Synechococcus elongatus PCC 11801: one gene and its partner. The protein of the gene in region 1 interacts with the protein of each later gene in a pairwise test. Links are inferred from orthologs where the notes say so. Each region holds a gene or a part of one and is shown in the gene's direction. Other genes may lie near its edges.

Evidence for each region. Proteins that work in one complex are often made in the same cells at the same time.
Region 2: the proteins of def (region 1) and DOP62_RS04655 interact in binary tests that used the Escherichia coli proteins (3 or more experiments, as listed by UniProt). The link is inferred for Synechococcus elongatus PCC 11801 from one-to-one orthologs.

The regions. Positions count from the first base shown.
Region 1 is NZ_CP030139.2:1,091,250-1,098,462, reverse strand. Bases 1-2,858 are described here. They hold def (peptide deformylase), read left to right. Parts: upstream 1-1,069; coding sequence 1,070-1,648; downstream 1,649-2,858. Other genes in these bases: DOP62_RS05240 (DUF3747 domain-containing protein), read left to right, coding at 2,063-2,821; DOP62_RS05245 (hypothetical protein), read left to right, coding at 1,737-1,931; DOP62_RS05255 (AI-2E family transporter), read right to left, coding at 1-953. Outside these bases: DOP62_RS05235 (AbrB family transcriptional regulator), read left to right, coding at 3,544-3,921; DOP62_RS05230 (M20 family metallopeptidase), read right to left, coding at 4,112-5,296; DOP62_RS05225 (tetratricopeptide repeat protein), read right to left, coding at 5,362-6,168; DOP62_RS05220 (nucleotidyltransferase family protein), read right to left, coding at 6,206-7,213. UniProt on the Escherichia coli protein: Removes the formyl group from the N-terminal Met of newly synthesized proteins. Requires at least a dipeptide for an efficient rate of reaction. N-terminal L-methionine is a prerequisite for activity but the enzyme has broad specificity at other positions.
Region 2 is NZ_CP030139.2:974,302-981,543, forward strand. Bases 2,658-5,544 are described here. They hold DOP62_RS04655 (aspartate-semialdehyde dehydrogenase), read left to right. Parts: upstream 2,658-3,525; coding sequence 3,526-4,563; downstream 4,564-5,544. Other genes in these bases: dapA (4-hydroxy-tetrahydrodipicolinate synthase), read left to right, coding at 4,579-5,478; DOP62_RS04665 (ribonuclease J), read left to right, coding at 5,527-5,544. In the rest of the region: precorrin-6y C5,15-methyltransferase (decarboxylating) subunit CbiE, read left to right, coding at 87-1,319; RNA polymerase sigma factor SigC, read right to left, coding at 1,375-2,571; more of DOP62_RS04665, read left to right, coding at 5,545-7,242.

The DNA.
Region 1 (7,213 bases):
AAAACCTTGAGACCCAGCAGCACTGAGAGAAGGATCCAGACCGGATTGAGGCCGATGATTTGGCCCATCAAGCGGGGCTCAATCAAGTTGTCATTGATTTGCCCAAGCAGAAAGACGGTAGTGAACAGCTTGGCCGCGATCGCCGGGTCTTGAAACAAAAGAACGACGGACAGGCTGATGACTAGCAGGATGTCAACAAAGGGGACAAGACTGCCGATGCCCAGTGTCAAGGCCAGGAGTAAGGAAAAGGGGATTTTGAGCAGACTGAAGGCGATGAGCAGCAGCACACTATAAAGGCTGGCAATGATCAGCTCACCACCCAGAAAGGCTTGGAACTTTTGGCGCAAACCACTCGCCAGGCGATCGCGCCAAGGGGCAGGCAGACGACTCAGGACCGTCCCGCTGACTTCCTCGCCATAGACCAATAGGAAGAGCGTCAACACTACTGTAATTAGGAAATTGAGCGCTCCGTCAAAAAACTCTAGGGTGAAGCTCAAAAGCTGTGTGCTGAGCGTCTCAGCAAGGTCAGTGATTTCCGTCACCGCTCGCTGAAAGAAGCTGACCCAATCCAGGGGCAAATTAATGGACAGCGTCCAAGCTTCGAACTGCAAAACTTCCAATTTGGCTGCGTCGTACCAATGGGGTAGCGACTGCGTCAACACATTGACTTCAGCCAAGAGTCTGGGCAATAGCCAAGTGACTAAAGCCGTGATCAACAGAATGCCAACGCCTAGGACCATCAACAGAGCCAGCGATCGCGGTAGGCGGCGTTGAACCAACCAGCGCACGGGCAAGTCGAGAATGAACGCCACCAAGGCCGCCACTAAGACCATATTGGTCAACGGTTGCAGCCAATTCAGCAACTGCTGTAGGAGCCAAAAATTGAGAGCGACCAATGGTGCGATCAGCAGCCATCGGACAACCGCTGGCCAAGTACGCCAATCAGCGATCATGCAAATTCAAGGAGGAATGGGCCGATTTTAACGATCGTTGGCTGCGACTTTAAAGAGCGGTTCATCTGAATTGCGATCGCTTCGTTAAGATTGAGCAAGCCGCTGATGTAAGAGTTATGACCGCTGCTGTCGCCATTCAAGTTGCCAAGAAGAAACTGGCGAAGCCTCCGCTTGACTTGCACTATCTCGGCGATCGCGTCCTGCGGCAACCGGCCAAACGCATCAGCCGAATTGACGACGAACTGCGGCAAACGATTCGGCAGATGCTGCAGACCATGTATAGCGCCGACGGTATTGGCTTGGCTGCCCCTCAAGTGGGTATCCACAAACAATTGATCGTGATTGATCTAGAGCCGGAGGACGAGCAAGCTCCCCCCCTCGTCTTGATCAATCCCAAAATCGAGCGCACTAGCGGTGATTTAGAGCAGTGCCAAGAAGGCTGCTTGAGTATTCCCGGCGTCTATCTGGACGTAGAGCGGCCAGAAATCGTTGAGGTTTCCTACAAGGATGAGAACGGTCGCCCCCAACGCTTGGTGGCTGATGGTTTGCTCGCGCGCTGTATCCAACATGAGATGGATCACCTCAACGGCGTTCTCTTTGTCGATCGCGTCGAAAACCGTCTGGAGCTGAACGAGGCCCTCGACAAAAAGGGGTTTGCCGTCCAGGCTGTTCGCCCTGTCACGCAGTCACGCTAGAGCCGTTCTCTTCCGCAAACTGGGACTAGATGTCTGGAGGCGAGCCTGCTATCCTGCAAGCGCAAATGCCTAGTGCCGGATGCGTTCGATGGTTGGTACTCCCAAAAGCTCCCTATTTCTCGGTCTGTCCTGTATCGCTGCGATCGCAGCCGTTGGGTCTGTGTTTGAACTGACCTCAGGGGCTCCCCAACTTGGATCTCTCGTGACTGGTAGTATCCTCGGCCTCAGCATTCCAATCGCGATCGGTTCCTTTTTAGCCGCTGTTCGTGCTGCTCAGCCTTGAGCCCATCTGGTCACAGACACTTCTGCAACTGGTCGTGGAACTTGCCATTGTTTGCCCCGTCCCTGAGCCAATTGATGTAGTTGCTGCCTGTTGTTTTCTGTCGTTCCGTGCTTGTGCAATACGAGGCATCCATGCGAAATCTTTTCTTCTTGCCCCTAGCGGCGCTAGCCGGCACCCTGCTGACAAGCTTCTTACCCCTAGCACCTCAGGCACGAGCCTCTCAATTTGGGCAAATTGAAGTTGATCAAAGCAAGTTTGTCTTGGTTGCTTCACCGATCGGCAACGGCAGTCGCCACCAGCTGTTAATCATTGAGCAAGTCAAAAACACTCGGCCCTGCTGGTCTGTGATTCCTGAGACGCCCACGCGTATTGACCCGCTGCTACTATCGTTCAACTTTTCGGGAATTTGCGATCGCAAGATTGACAGTAACGGCTACTCGCTACGAATTGCTGGTGTTGACCTGGGGCTGAACTATCGCCTCAGTATCGTTCGTCGTAATGGACAAATGCTGTTGGTCGGTCAGGCTTTCCGCAGTGGTCCTGAACTGGTGATTGCGAAAGCCAATGGAGAGTCCTCTGGCTTTGCCAAGTTAGAACTTCAGCCGGGTTGGCGGTTGGGGCGTCGTACTTTTAGTGGGACCCCTCTCGGCCATATTTACCTCGTGACCGATCAAGTGCCGCCAGGTATGGCCTTGCAAGGAGCACAACCTAGACCCAGTGCGGCAGTTACTCCGCCTAGTGTGAGCTCACCGGTCAATCCATCACCTTCTTCCTTGCAGCAACCTGTGACTCCTCGGCCACTCCCCAGTGCTAGTCAGACGCCAGCCTTGACTCCGCCTCGACTGACCCCTCTTCGGCCTCTACGCCCGGCAAATCCGCCTCAGCCCTGATCAGTGACGTAGTCAGTCGATACTGAGGTATCTTCTGGCAGCAGCAGTCAAGCGACCGCTGAGTTCTTTTCTGGAAGCAACTCAGCGGTTTTATACTTTTAGAGTATCTGGAATGCTGGTTGATCAAGCCACGGGCGCTGACTCAAAAGTCGCTGAATGCCGGTTATGACGATGGGGAATCACACGTCGACTCTGTGAGATACCACGCTAGGACGGCCTATTCTAGAGAACGGATGCGATCGCTCTACAATTCTGGCGATTGTCCTTTAATACTTATGTTTTTACTGCTCTCTTCGCTTATCACCTACTGCAAGCCCGGCCAGGCTGTTGATATAAACTGGTCAGCTTCAGAAGATTTTGACGGCTAACTGAACTGGCTGATCTGGAGATCCTGCAAGGGTCTTTACTGATTCTTTGTCGATAATACCAAGGCTAGCTGTGTTGTTAAGGCGATGAATACGCCTCAGCCTGTATCAGTCGAGACGCTCCCCTACCATTTTCTCAACCTCATCATTTCTGCCGGCCACCTACTCTCAAAACTGTTGATTTCTTCGGGCTAGAGACTGGTAACCCGAGAGCCGATCAGTGGCGATCGCTGAAAAGAGTTCCGTGGAGGTCTGAGAAAGTACTCCCATTTGTAAGGAGGATAATTAATTCGGTATTTCCATTTGTGATGATTGCTGTGATAGATTGATTTTAGTTGAGAATCACAAAATGTCGAAATGACATCAATCACGCCACTGACCGGTAAAGCATTGCTATCACGACTGAAAGAACTTGGTAACGCCAGTCGTTCAGAAACGGCAAAAGCCTGCGGTTACTACTCAATTACCAAAACTGGCCGCGAACGCATTAACTTTACGGCGTTCTATGAAGCTCTCCTAGCTTCCAAAGGCGTTGCTTTTGATGAAGCAGCTCCGCGCAAGGGTCGTCACCCTAGCTACACTGTTCGTGTGCAGAGCAACGGTAATCTCTTGATTGGATCAGCTTACACCAAGCAGCTGAACCTACAGGTCGGCGACGAGTTTGAAATCAAGTTGGGTCGTCGTCAAATTCGTCTTGTCCCTGTCAACGGCAGCGACGACGAGTCTGAAGAATAAGCAACTGCGACTCAGACAGCAACTGAGTTAGTGGCTATTCATCCATAGCGATGGCAAGAAGCCTCTCCAAGTTTTGGGGAGGCTTTTGTCTTGTGGAAATGTTGGGTTGCGTCAGTCCTTTTTGCAAAGTGACTCGCTAATCTCAGCATTTCTCAGGGAAAGAGGATGAGATGCCTGCTGGAGATCGCCGTCAGTGAGATCCTGGTTGCCAATAACGCCAAATACTGTGAGCTAATGTCACAACGCCAACGGTTAAAGCCCGTTCATCAATCTCAAATTGCGGATGATGGAGCGGTGGGTTGTGTCGATCTGGATAGCCCACGCCAAGACGAAACATCATGCCTGGAACTTGCTCTAAATAGACTGAGAAATCTTCAGCTCCTAAAGACGGTTCAGGAATTTGTTCAACTGCAGCATTTCCCCATGCCTCGATCGCTGCTGCCTCAACCAAACGGGTCAGGGCTTCATCGTTTTGCACGGATGGAACCCCACGACGATAGTGAAATTCGTAGTGAGCATCGTAGGTTTTACAAATACTGGCAATAATGCTTTCGATCCAGTCAGGTAAGCCTGCATGGGTTTCAGGGTGAAGCGATCGGACGGTGCCGAGGAGTCGGACGCGATCGGCAATCACATTGGCAGCACGACCTCCTTGAATTTGCCCAATGGTTAAGACCACTGGCCGTAGAGGGTTTTGTGTGCGGCTAATCGCCTGCTGCAGCATCGTAATAATCTGCGCGGCGATCCAAATCGCATCCTTTGCTTCGTGGGGACGGGCTCCATGTCCTGATTCTCCCTGGATGACGATTTCCAGATCGTCCGCAGCAGCTGTTAGCGCTCCATAGCGAATGCCAATTGTGCCGGCAGGAATCGAGGGGAAGACATGCACACCCAGAATGGCATCGACGCCTTCAAGGGCTTGGGCTTCTACCATCCAGCGGGCACCTTGGGCAATTTCTTCAGCGGGCTGAAACAGCCAGCGAACAGTTCCGGGCAGTGGCTCACCTAGCTCGCTCAGAACCATTGCAGCTCCCAAGCCTAAGGTCGTGTGGAGATCGTGTCCACAGGCGTGCATGATGCCCTGCTGACGAGAGGCAAAGGGGAGATTGGTTTGCTCCTCAATTGGCAGGGCGTCCATATCGGTACGCAGTGCCAAACAGCGACGATCGCGGCCGGACCCAATTAAATCCCCCACAACCCCAGTACGCCCAACCCCCTCGCGGACTTGTAGGCCACAAGACGAAAGAACACCGGCGACATAGGCAGCGGTTTGGTGTTCATGGCCGCTTAACTCGGGGTGGGCATGGAGATGGCGGCGAATTTCTAAAAGACGCGGTTCAAGACGCGTCGTAACCTCACGAATTCGATCAAGCACAGGGCAGACTAGCAACGGCGATCGCCGGACTGAGGATCAGCTTTTCTATCTTGGCATTCTTGCTTCTATTGCAAGGCAAGGAACTGCTCAAGGGCAGTGACTGCAGCGGGTGGCCAACGGCGAATTTGGCGCACCCAGGTCAGATCTCGATAGCGGGAATCGAGTCCCATGACCGCGACCCAGTTGCTTTCGGCTTCACCGCGCTGACCCTCCTGCCAAAGTACTGCTGTTAGAGCGGCTCGCATGTCAGCAAAGTTCGGATACTTGCGCACCAGCGATCGCATCCGTTGCAGTGCTTCTGGCACGCGATCGAGCTGGAATAACGTCAGGGCGACATTGGCGGAGGCAAAAGCAAAGCCCGGTGCCAATCGACTTGCCGTTTCAAACTCGGCAAGGGCCTGCTCATACTCACCCAGACTCGATCGCACATTGCCCAGATTGTTGTGAGCAGCAGCATCTTCGGGTGCAAGTTGCAACACCTGCTCATAGTCTGCGATCGCCTTGTCCCATTCCCGCAATCCTTCCCAAGCCGTGCCGCGATTCAGGTAGGGGTCAGGCGCCGTTGGGGCTAGCCGAACCGATTCGTCGTAATCGGCGATCGCCTCTTGCAAATGGTTCTGGCTGACTCGCACATTGCCGCGGTTGCTCCAGAGAGCAGCATTGTCTGGGGCGATCGCGATCGCCTCGCTCCAGAGTTGCTCCGCTTTGACAAATTCGCCGCGATAGCTGGCTTCCATCGCCACTTGGTACAGCTCTTCCAGTGTTGAGGCTTGGGCAGCACTACTGATTCCCAGCACCAAAACAAGCGTCCAAGCAATCAATTGCTGCAGCATGTGGGTTCTCTGTGCCAATGCTGCTGATTCTATCCGCATTCCAGAGAGGGCTAACGAAAGAGATCCAGCGATCACCCTAGGGCAGAACATTGCTGCCAAGAAGTTCTGCGATCGCCTGGTGCTCCGCTGAGGGTTGGACTGGTTCCACGCGCCGTGCATCGGTAATCAGCCAGTCCAAGGCAGCAGCTTGAACGTCGATGGCGTTGCCATTGCGATCGACGCAGTAGCGACCAAAGACCAACTTATCGACGAGGCGGACGCCGGATCCCAAGCGTGAATATTCAAAAATCACGCTGTTTTCGATCGTGGCTCCCTTGCAAATGTGGCAGTTGGGACCAATCATTGCAGGCCCGACAATCCGCACTCCTTCTTCAATGCGGGTCATGCCACCGATGTAAACTGGGCCTTCAATTTCCACCGAGTCCCAGTCGATCGCTACATTCAGGCCGGTGTAAATCCCTGGTTTGACTTGCTTGCCGGGGATAGCAACATTACGGACTTCTCCCTTCAGCACACTGCGAATAGCTTGCCAGTAGTCAGGGACTCGCCCAATGTCGATCCACTGAAAGTCCATGGAAATTCCATAGAAGGGCGCTCCTGCATCGACTAGTTGCGGGAAGAGATCGCCCCCGATGTCGTACTCCTGTCCCGAAGGAATGTAGTTCAGAATCTCGGGCTCGAAGATATAAATCCCTGTGTTGATTGTTGTACTCAGAGCTTCTTCTACATCGGGCTTTTCTTGGAAGGCTTGGATGCGCCCTTCAGCATCAGTGACGACTACCCCGTAACTCGAGACTTCTTCACGGGGAACAGTCTTCATCACGATTGTGGCTAGGGCACCTTTCTCTTTGTGCCAGCGGACCGCCTCAGTGAGATCAAGATCGATTAGGGCGTCGCCACAGAGAACAACAAAGGTGTCATCGAAGAACGGCGAGAAGTCCTGAATTCGCTTCATCCCGCCTGCTGAGCCGAGAGCCTCCCCAATCAATTGACCATCTTCGATTCGCCCTTCGAAGGAATAGGCAACTTCGACACCAAAGCGCTGGCCATCTCGGAAGTAGCTTTCAATTTCCTGCGCTAAATG
Region 2 (7,242 bases), 120 kb from region 1 along the record:
ATCGCACCGGACTTTCCCAATCCTTAAGCTTCAGCAGCATAGCATGGGGCTGGATCTAGCCTACTCGAGCATTACTTTTTACGAAGATGATAAATACCCCTTCCTCAACTCCATGGCTATCGATCGTTGGGATTGGTGAAGAGGGGTGGACTACCTTAACCCCAGTTGCTCAACAGTGCATTACCCAAGCAGAGATCCTCGTCGGCAGCGATCGCCATTTTGCTCTGATCCCTCCTGTGGCTGCACCAGAACAGTGGCGTTGGGGATCTCCCTTCTCAGCCACAATCGCTCGGATCCTAGAACGGCGTGGTCAGTCGGTCTGTGTGCTGGCCAGTGGTGACCCCATGTGCTTTGGCGTTGGCAGTCTTCTGGCGCAACGACTTCCGCTTGCTGAGCTCCAGATTTTGCCTGCTCCTTCGGCCTTCAGCTTGGCCTGTGCCCGCTTGGGCTGGGCGTTACCAGAAATTGAAACTCTGAGCCTCTGCGGTCGTGATCCGGCACTACTGAATGCGTTGCTCTATCCCGGCGCCAAAATTTTGGCCCTCAGTGCCGATAGCTCAACCCCAGCCACAATCGCGCAACAACTTTGTCAACAGGGCTGGGGTGCCAGTCACCTCATGGTTTTGGAACATCTCGGCGGCTCTCAAGAACGCATCGTCAGCGAAGTCGCTGAGACTTGGTCCAATCCTGCAATCGCCGCTCTTAATACTGTTGCTATTGAGTGCCGAGCCAGTGATGGTGCCAGATACTTCCCGCCTCGCCTCGCCGGACTCCCCGATGCGGCCTACCACCACGATGGGCAACTGACCAAACGAGAAGTACGCGCCATCACCATGGCAGCTCTGGCCCCCTGCCCAGGACAACTTCTTTGGGATGTGGGCGCAGGCTGTGGATCGATTGGCATTGAATGGATGCGCAGCGATCGCCGTTGCCGCGCCATCGCCATCGAGCAACACCCCCAGCGGTTGCAATTCATTACCCAGAATGCGATCGCCCTAGGGACACCCAACCTACAAATCGTCGCGGGTTCAGCACCCACTGCGTTGGACGGGTTGCCACAACCCGATGCCATCTTCATTGGAGGCGGCGTCACTGTGCCCGGTGTACTGGACCGGTGTTGGCAAGCCCTCAAAGTCGGTGGCCGATTGGTCGTCAATGCTGTCACGTTGGAAAGCGAGCAGCTCCTATTGACGGAACAGCAGCGATTGGGCGGTGAACTGAGCCGCGTAGCTGTGCAGCGCGCTGAACCGATCGGTCGCTTTTTCAGCTGGAAAGCACTGGCTCCCATTACACAATGGACGGTCATCAAAAAAGCCTAGGCGATCGCACCTAGGCCACAGGAACACAGGAGAACTGAAAAACGGAACGATTGGACTAGTGCAGCAGCTCTAGATAGTCACGGATCTGATTGCGTCGCCGTGGATGCCGTAGCTTTTGGAGGGCTTTGGCCTCAATTTGGCGTACACGTTCCCGAGAGAGATCCAGAACTTGTCCAATCTCTGCTAAGGAGTAAATCTGGCCATCTCTCAGACCAAAGCGCATCCGAATTACGTCACGTTCTCGATGATTCAGTTCAAGCAAAAGTCGCTGTAAATCTTGGCTGAGAGACTCCTGCGTCAGCCGTTCTTCAGGGGTAAAGTCAGTTGTCTCCAGCAAATCCCCCAACTCTGTATCTTTTTCTTTGCCAACCCTTGTCTCAAGAGAGATAGATTTCGGCACGCGTAGTAAGACTTCCCGAACTTGATCTGGGGTCATTTCGAGCTCGTGAGCAATTTCCTCTAAGTTGGCAGTTCGACCTTTGGTCTGGGCAATTTTTCGCTGTGCTTTTTTGATGCGATTCAATTTTTCTGTGACATGAACTGGAAGGCGAATAGTCCGACTCTGGGTGGCGATTGCCCGGGTAATTCCTTGGCGAATCCACCAATAGGCATAGGTACTAAACCGATAGCCTTTCGTCGGATCAAACTTCTCAACTGCCCGCTCGAGGCCTAGCGTTCCTTCCTGAACCAGATCCAGTAGCTCTAGACCTCGATTCTGATACTTTTTAGCAACAGAAACCACTAGACGCAGATTGGCTTTGATCATGTGATCTTTAGCCCGCTGACCTTCTTTGCAAATATCCTTCAACTCGTCTAGGTCAAGCTGGCAAACTTCAGCCCAACGACGAAGCCCGAGCTGTAGTGCTTGGCGTACCTCCGCAATAGGTCGGTCGACAATCTTGGCCCATGCCTCGAAGGAAGGACGATGTCCGAGTTGAGCGGTGAGGCGATCGCGGCTCTCTTGAAGATCTACATAATCTTTAAGAACACCACCTTCTTCAACAGCAGCACAATTCCGAATTGTTAATAGCTGCATATAACGCTGAACCCAGCGTGCCTCACTCACTTCTTCATCACGACCGAGCAGGCGAACCCGACCGATATCTTGTAAGTAAAGCCGAATCAAATCAGTGGATTGTCGGCTAGAAGGAGCAGTTTCTTGGGGGTCGGAAGTTGGCGTTTCTGACAAAGCGATAGGTGCCGACGAAACTGCTTCGTATTCCGTGGTGTTGGTGAAATAGGCAGCCGTCATGGTGAAGATCCAGTTTGTTACAGGACTCACGCCTTGCTTCAGTGACTCCAGATTTGGCAATCCACTCAAAAGCAAGTGCTCATCTGGAAGATAGTCTCTCTATAAAAAATAAAAATGCTGCCAAAGCCCTAGCTGTCTTTAGATTTCGCCCAAAGTGTAAGCTCTCAGTAAAGCCTCGATGTTGCTTTGGTATTTATCAAGTTTTAGTCCTTAAGGCTTGAACTTTTGTATCGCCTGAAGCAGGGAAACCTTTGAAGTAAAGAACTGTCAAGAATTCTCAGTAAAAGAGGGTTAGGACTGATCAATCTTGACCGGTGGCCGATCGCGACTCACCAACGACAGCTAGCATTCTGTCCTGCCTTCCATCGTCTTTTACCCTCTCAAGATGCGAAGGTGGTCAGTGGGTTGCCTGATATCCCTGCCCTGAGTGCACCAGCGATTTAATCAGCCTGTTCTTTTCTCAGAATTATGACTACAGCATTTAATAACCCTTACCTGCCCAAATATGTCTGTCAGGCGTTAGCTCAGTCCGCCATGACCTGAGCTAGCATCCACTCGCCTGCGATCGCAGCTCTATTGCCACCCGTAAGCCGCTGGCTATAGGCAGCAGGTATTGCCGCTGCACAGTATCCTTTTCTCAACAGCGGCGAGTATGATGGAATCTTCCTGTAGTTTCCCCGCTTTAGGCCAAGCCTTAACAGAGCGATCTTCCAAAGGGTTGCCCTGAGGATCTTGCCGAACGTTGCTGTATGACCGATCAGCTCGTAAAATCCGTGAGCAAAATCGCTCATCAGTACTGCCTTCTAAGCATGCCCAAGGCCGAGGCGTGATGAATCAAAGGCTGATCCTACTGATACCGCTCCTCATAAAATGCTGTGCCGCGATCGGCTGTGAAGCAAGAGCAGAGTAGGCCAATGTTGTTATTTGCTGTTGTTTGGGGTTAGGAGGTTGTCGTTGTCACAGGGCTATCGTGTTGCAATCCTTGGAGCGACCGGTGCAGTTGGAACTGAGCTGCTGCAAATCCTAGAAGAACGTCATTTCCCGATCGCTGAGCTGCGGCTGTTGGCATCCCCACGATCCGCAGGTCAGACTCTGACCTTTGCAGGCGAAACGCTCACCATTCAGGAGGCGACTCCCACTGCTTTCCATGGACTAGATATTGTTCTGGCCTCTGCGGGTGGCAGCACTTCCAAGGCTTTAGCGGAAGCGATCGTGGCTGCTGGCGCTGTCATGATCGATAACTCCAGCGCCTTCCGGATGGACCCGACTGTGCCTCTTGTGGTACCGGAAGTCAATCCAGAAGCGGCAGCGCACCATCAAGGCATCATTGCCAACCCAAACTGCACGACGATTCTGATGGCGATCGCCCTCTGGCCGTTGCAGCAGCGTCATCCGATTCGACGGATTGTGGTTTCTACCTATCAGTCCGCCAGCGGTGCTGGGGCGCGGGCCATGGCAGAAGTGCAGGAACAAAGCCGAGCCATCTTGGCCGGTCAGCCAGCTGTTGCAGAAGTCCTGCCCTATCCCTTGGCTTTCAACCTCTTCCCGCACAACTCGCCGCTGACAGAGTCGGGCTACTGCGAAGAAGAGCTGAAGATGCTCAATGAAAGCCGCAAGATTTTTGGTCTGCCTGACCTTAAGCTGACTGCGACCTGCGTACGAGTACCCGTCTTGCGCGCTCATTCAGAGGCAATCAATATCGAGTTCACGGAACCATTCTCGGTGGCCGAAGCCCGCGAAGCGATCGCAGCAGCCCCCGGAGCACGCCTCCTCGAAGATTGGGATCGGAATTACTTCCCGATGCCGATTGAGGCCAGTGGCGAAGATGATGTTTTAGTTGGGCGCATCCGTCAGGATCTATCTGAGCCCAACGCCTTGGAGTTGTGGATCTGTGGCGATCAGATTCGCAAAGGGGCAGCCCTGAATGCAGTGCAAATCGCTGAGCTACTGGTTGACCGCCAGTGGCTGCGATCGCCGGCTCTCACTCACTAACGCTGGAAGCGCACGATGCCACAGTCGTACCCTTTCGGTCGTGTGATCACGGCCATGATTACGCCATTTACTGCTGAAGGCCAAGTCGCTTACGACATTGCCCAATCCCTGGCGATTCATTTGGTGGATCAAGGCAGTGATGGCCTCGTGATCTGCGGCACCACCGGCGAGTCACCCACCCTCACTTGGGAGGAAGAGCACCAGCTCTTTCGGGCGGTGAAAGAAGCCGTGGGCGATCGCGCTGTAGTGATCGCTGGTACTGGTTCCAACTGCACCCGCGAGGCGATCACCGCCACTCAAAGTGCTGCAGCCTTGGGGCTAGACGGGAGCTTGCAAGTTGTACCCTACTACAACAAGCCACCGCAGGAAGGCCTGTACGCCCACTTTCGCGCGATCGCGGAAGCCTGTCCTGACTTCCCGTTGATGCTGTATAACATCCCCGGACGGACTGGCCAAAGCCTTCAACCCGAAACGGTTGCTAGACTAGCGACACTTCCGAATGTGGTCGCCATCAAAGCAGCGAGTGGCAATGTTGAAGAAGTCAGCGCACTGCGTCAGCTGCTGCCCGCTTCCTTTGCTATCTACTCCGGCGATGACTCGCTCACTCTGCCCATGTTGGCTGTAGGGGCTCAGGGTGTTGTCAGTGTTGCCAGCCATCTGGTTGGACCACAGTTGCAAACCCTCATTCAAGCCTTTGAAGCAGGGAATGTGGCGCAAGCGCAGCAGTTACACCAGCAGCTTTATCCGCTGTTTAAGGCGTTGTTCCTGACCACCAATCCCATCCCTGTGCGGGCAGCCCTCGAGCTTTTGGGATGGTCCATTGGCCAGCCTCGCCTCCCGCTGGTTCCTGCAAGCCCAGAAATTCGTCAAACCTTGGCGAGTTGTTTAGCGGAACTAGGTCTATACGAACCCTAGTCCGTTCCCCAAGTTTGTCCTTTCCTTCATTTGTTGATTCTCAAGCCTATGCCTTCTCCAAAACCCACAATTATTTCCAAAACCAGTGCTGCTTCTACGGCAGACCGACTGCGGATCATTCCCCTGGGCGGCCTGCATGAAATTGGTAAGAACACTTGCATCTACGAAGTCGGCGACGAAATTCTGCTGGTTGATGCTGGGTTAGCCTTCCCGACTGATGGGATGCACGGGGTGAATGTCGTGCTCCCGGATATGACCTATCTGCGCGAAAACCAGCACCGCATTAAGGCGATGGTGGTCACCCATGGTCACGAAGACCACATCGGCGGCATTCCCTTCCACCTGCGTCAGCTCGATATCCCGATCATCTATGGGCCACGCCTTGCCATGGCTTTGCTGGCTGGGAAGTTGGAAGAGGCCGGTGTTGTTGGCCGTGCCAATGTCAAGACCGTCCAACCCCGCGAGGTGGTGCGGATCGGCCAAAACTTCTTAGTCGAGTTCATTCGCAATACCCACTCGATCGCTGACAGCTTTACGTTGGCGATCCGGACCCCCTTGGGTGTGGTGATTCACACCGGCGACTTTAAGTTCGACCATACACCTGTCGATGGGGAAACCTTCGACATTCAGCGTCTGGCGGACTACGGCGAACAGGGCGTGCTCTGTCTGGTCAGTGATTCAACCAACGCTGAACTCCCAGGCTTCACGCCGTCCGAGCGATCGGTCTTCCCGAACCTCGATCGCGCCTTTTCTCAGGCTCAGGGCCGCCTGATTGTCACGACCTTTGCCTCGTCGGTGCACCGGGTCAACATGATTCTGGAACTGGCGAAAAAACATGGCCGCAAGGTGACGGTGTTAGGGCGATCGATGCTCAACGTCATCGCCCATGCCCGCAACTTGGGTTACATCAACTGCAGCGATGACCTGTTCCTGCCCCTGAAAGAGCTCCGGGATCATCCCGATCGCGATGTGCTGATTCTGACCACTGGCAGCCAAGGTGAGCCGTTGGCCGCGCTGACGCGGATTGCTCGAGGTGAGCATCCTCAGGTCAAGATTCGCCAAGGTGATACGGTGATCTTCTCGGCCAACCCAATTCCGGGCAACACGATCTCCGTGGTCAATACGATCGACCAACTGATGATGCAGGGTGCCCACGTCGTTTACGGCAAAGGCGCAGGCATCCACGTTTCTGGGCACGGCTGCCAAGAAGACCAAAAGCTGATGATTGCCCTGACCAAGCCGAAGTTCTTCGTGCCAGTGCACGGTGAGCATCGGATGTTGGTGCAGCACTGCAAAACAGCGCAGTCGATGGGCATTCCAGCCGAGAACATGATCGTGATCGATAATGGCGACACAGTTGAACTGACGCCGGAATCGATTGGCTTGGGCGATCGCGTGACAGCTGGCATCGAACTTGTTGACACTTCACGCACCGGTTTGGTCGATGGCAAAGCCCTGAAAGAGCGCCAACAACTAGCTGAAGATGGCCTCGTAGCGCTCACCGCCTTGGTCAACAGCCAAGGGCAATTGGTCGAAGCGCCAACCATCCATCTGCGGGGGGTAGTGACTTCTGCCGATCCGCGCCGAGTCAGCGTCTGGGCACAGAAGGAAGTCGAGATGGCCCTCGACAACCGCTGGGCCGATTACTGCCGCCGCTTACCGAGTGGCGATCTAGATGTGGACTGGGTGGGTCTGCAAGCTGAAGTCGAAGTCGGAATGCAGCGCCGCCTCAAACGTGAGTTGCAATGCGTACCGATGATTCTC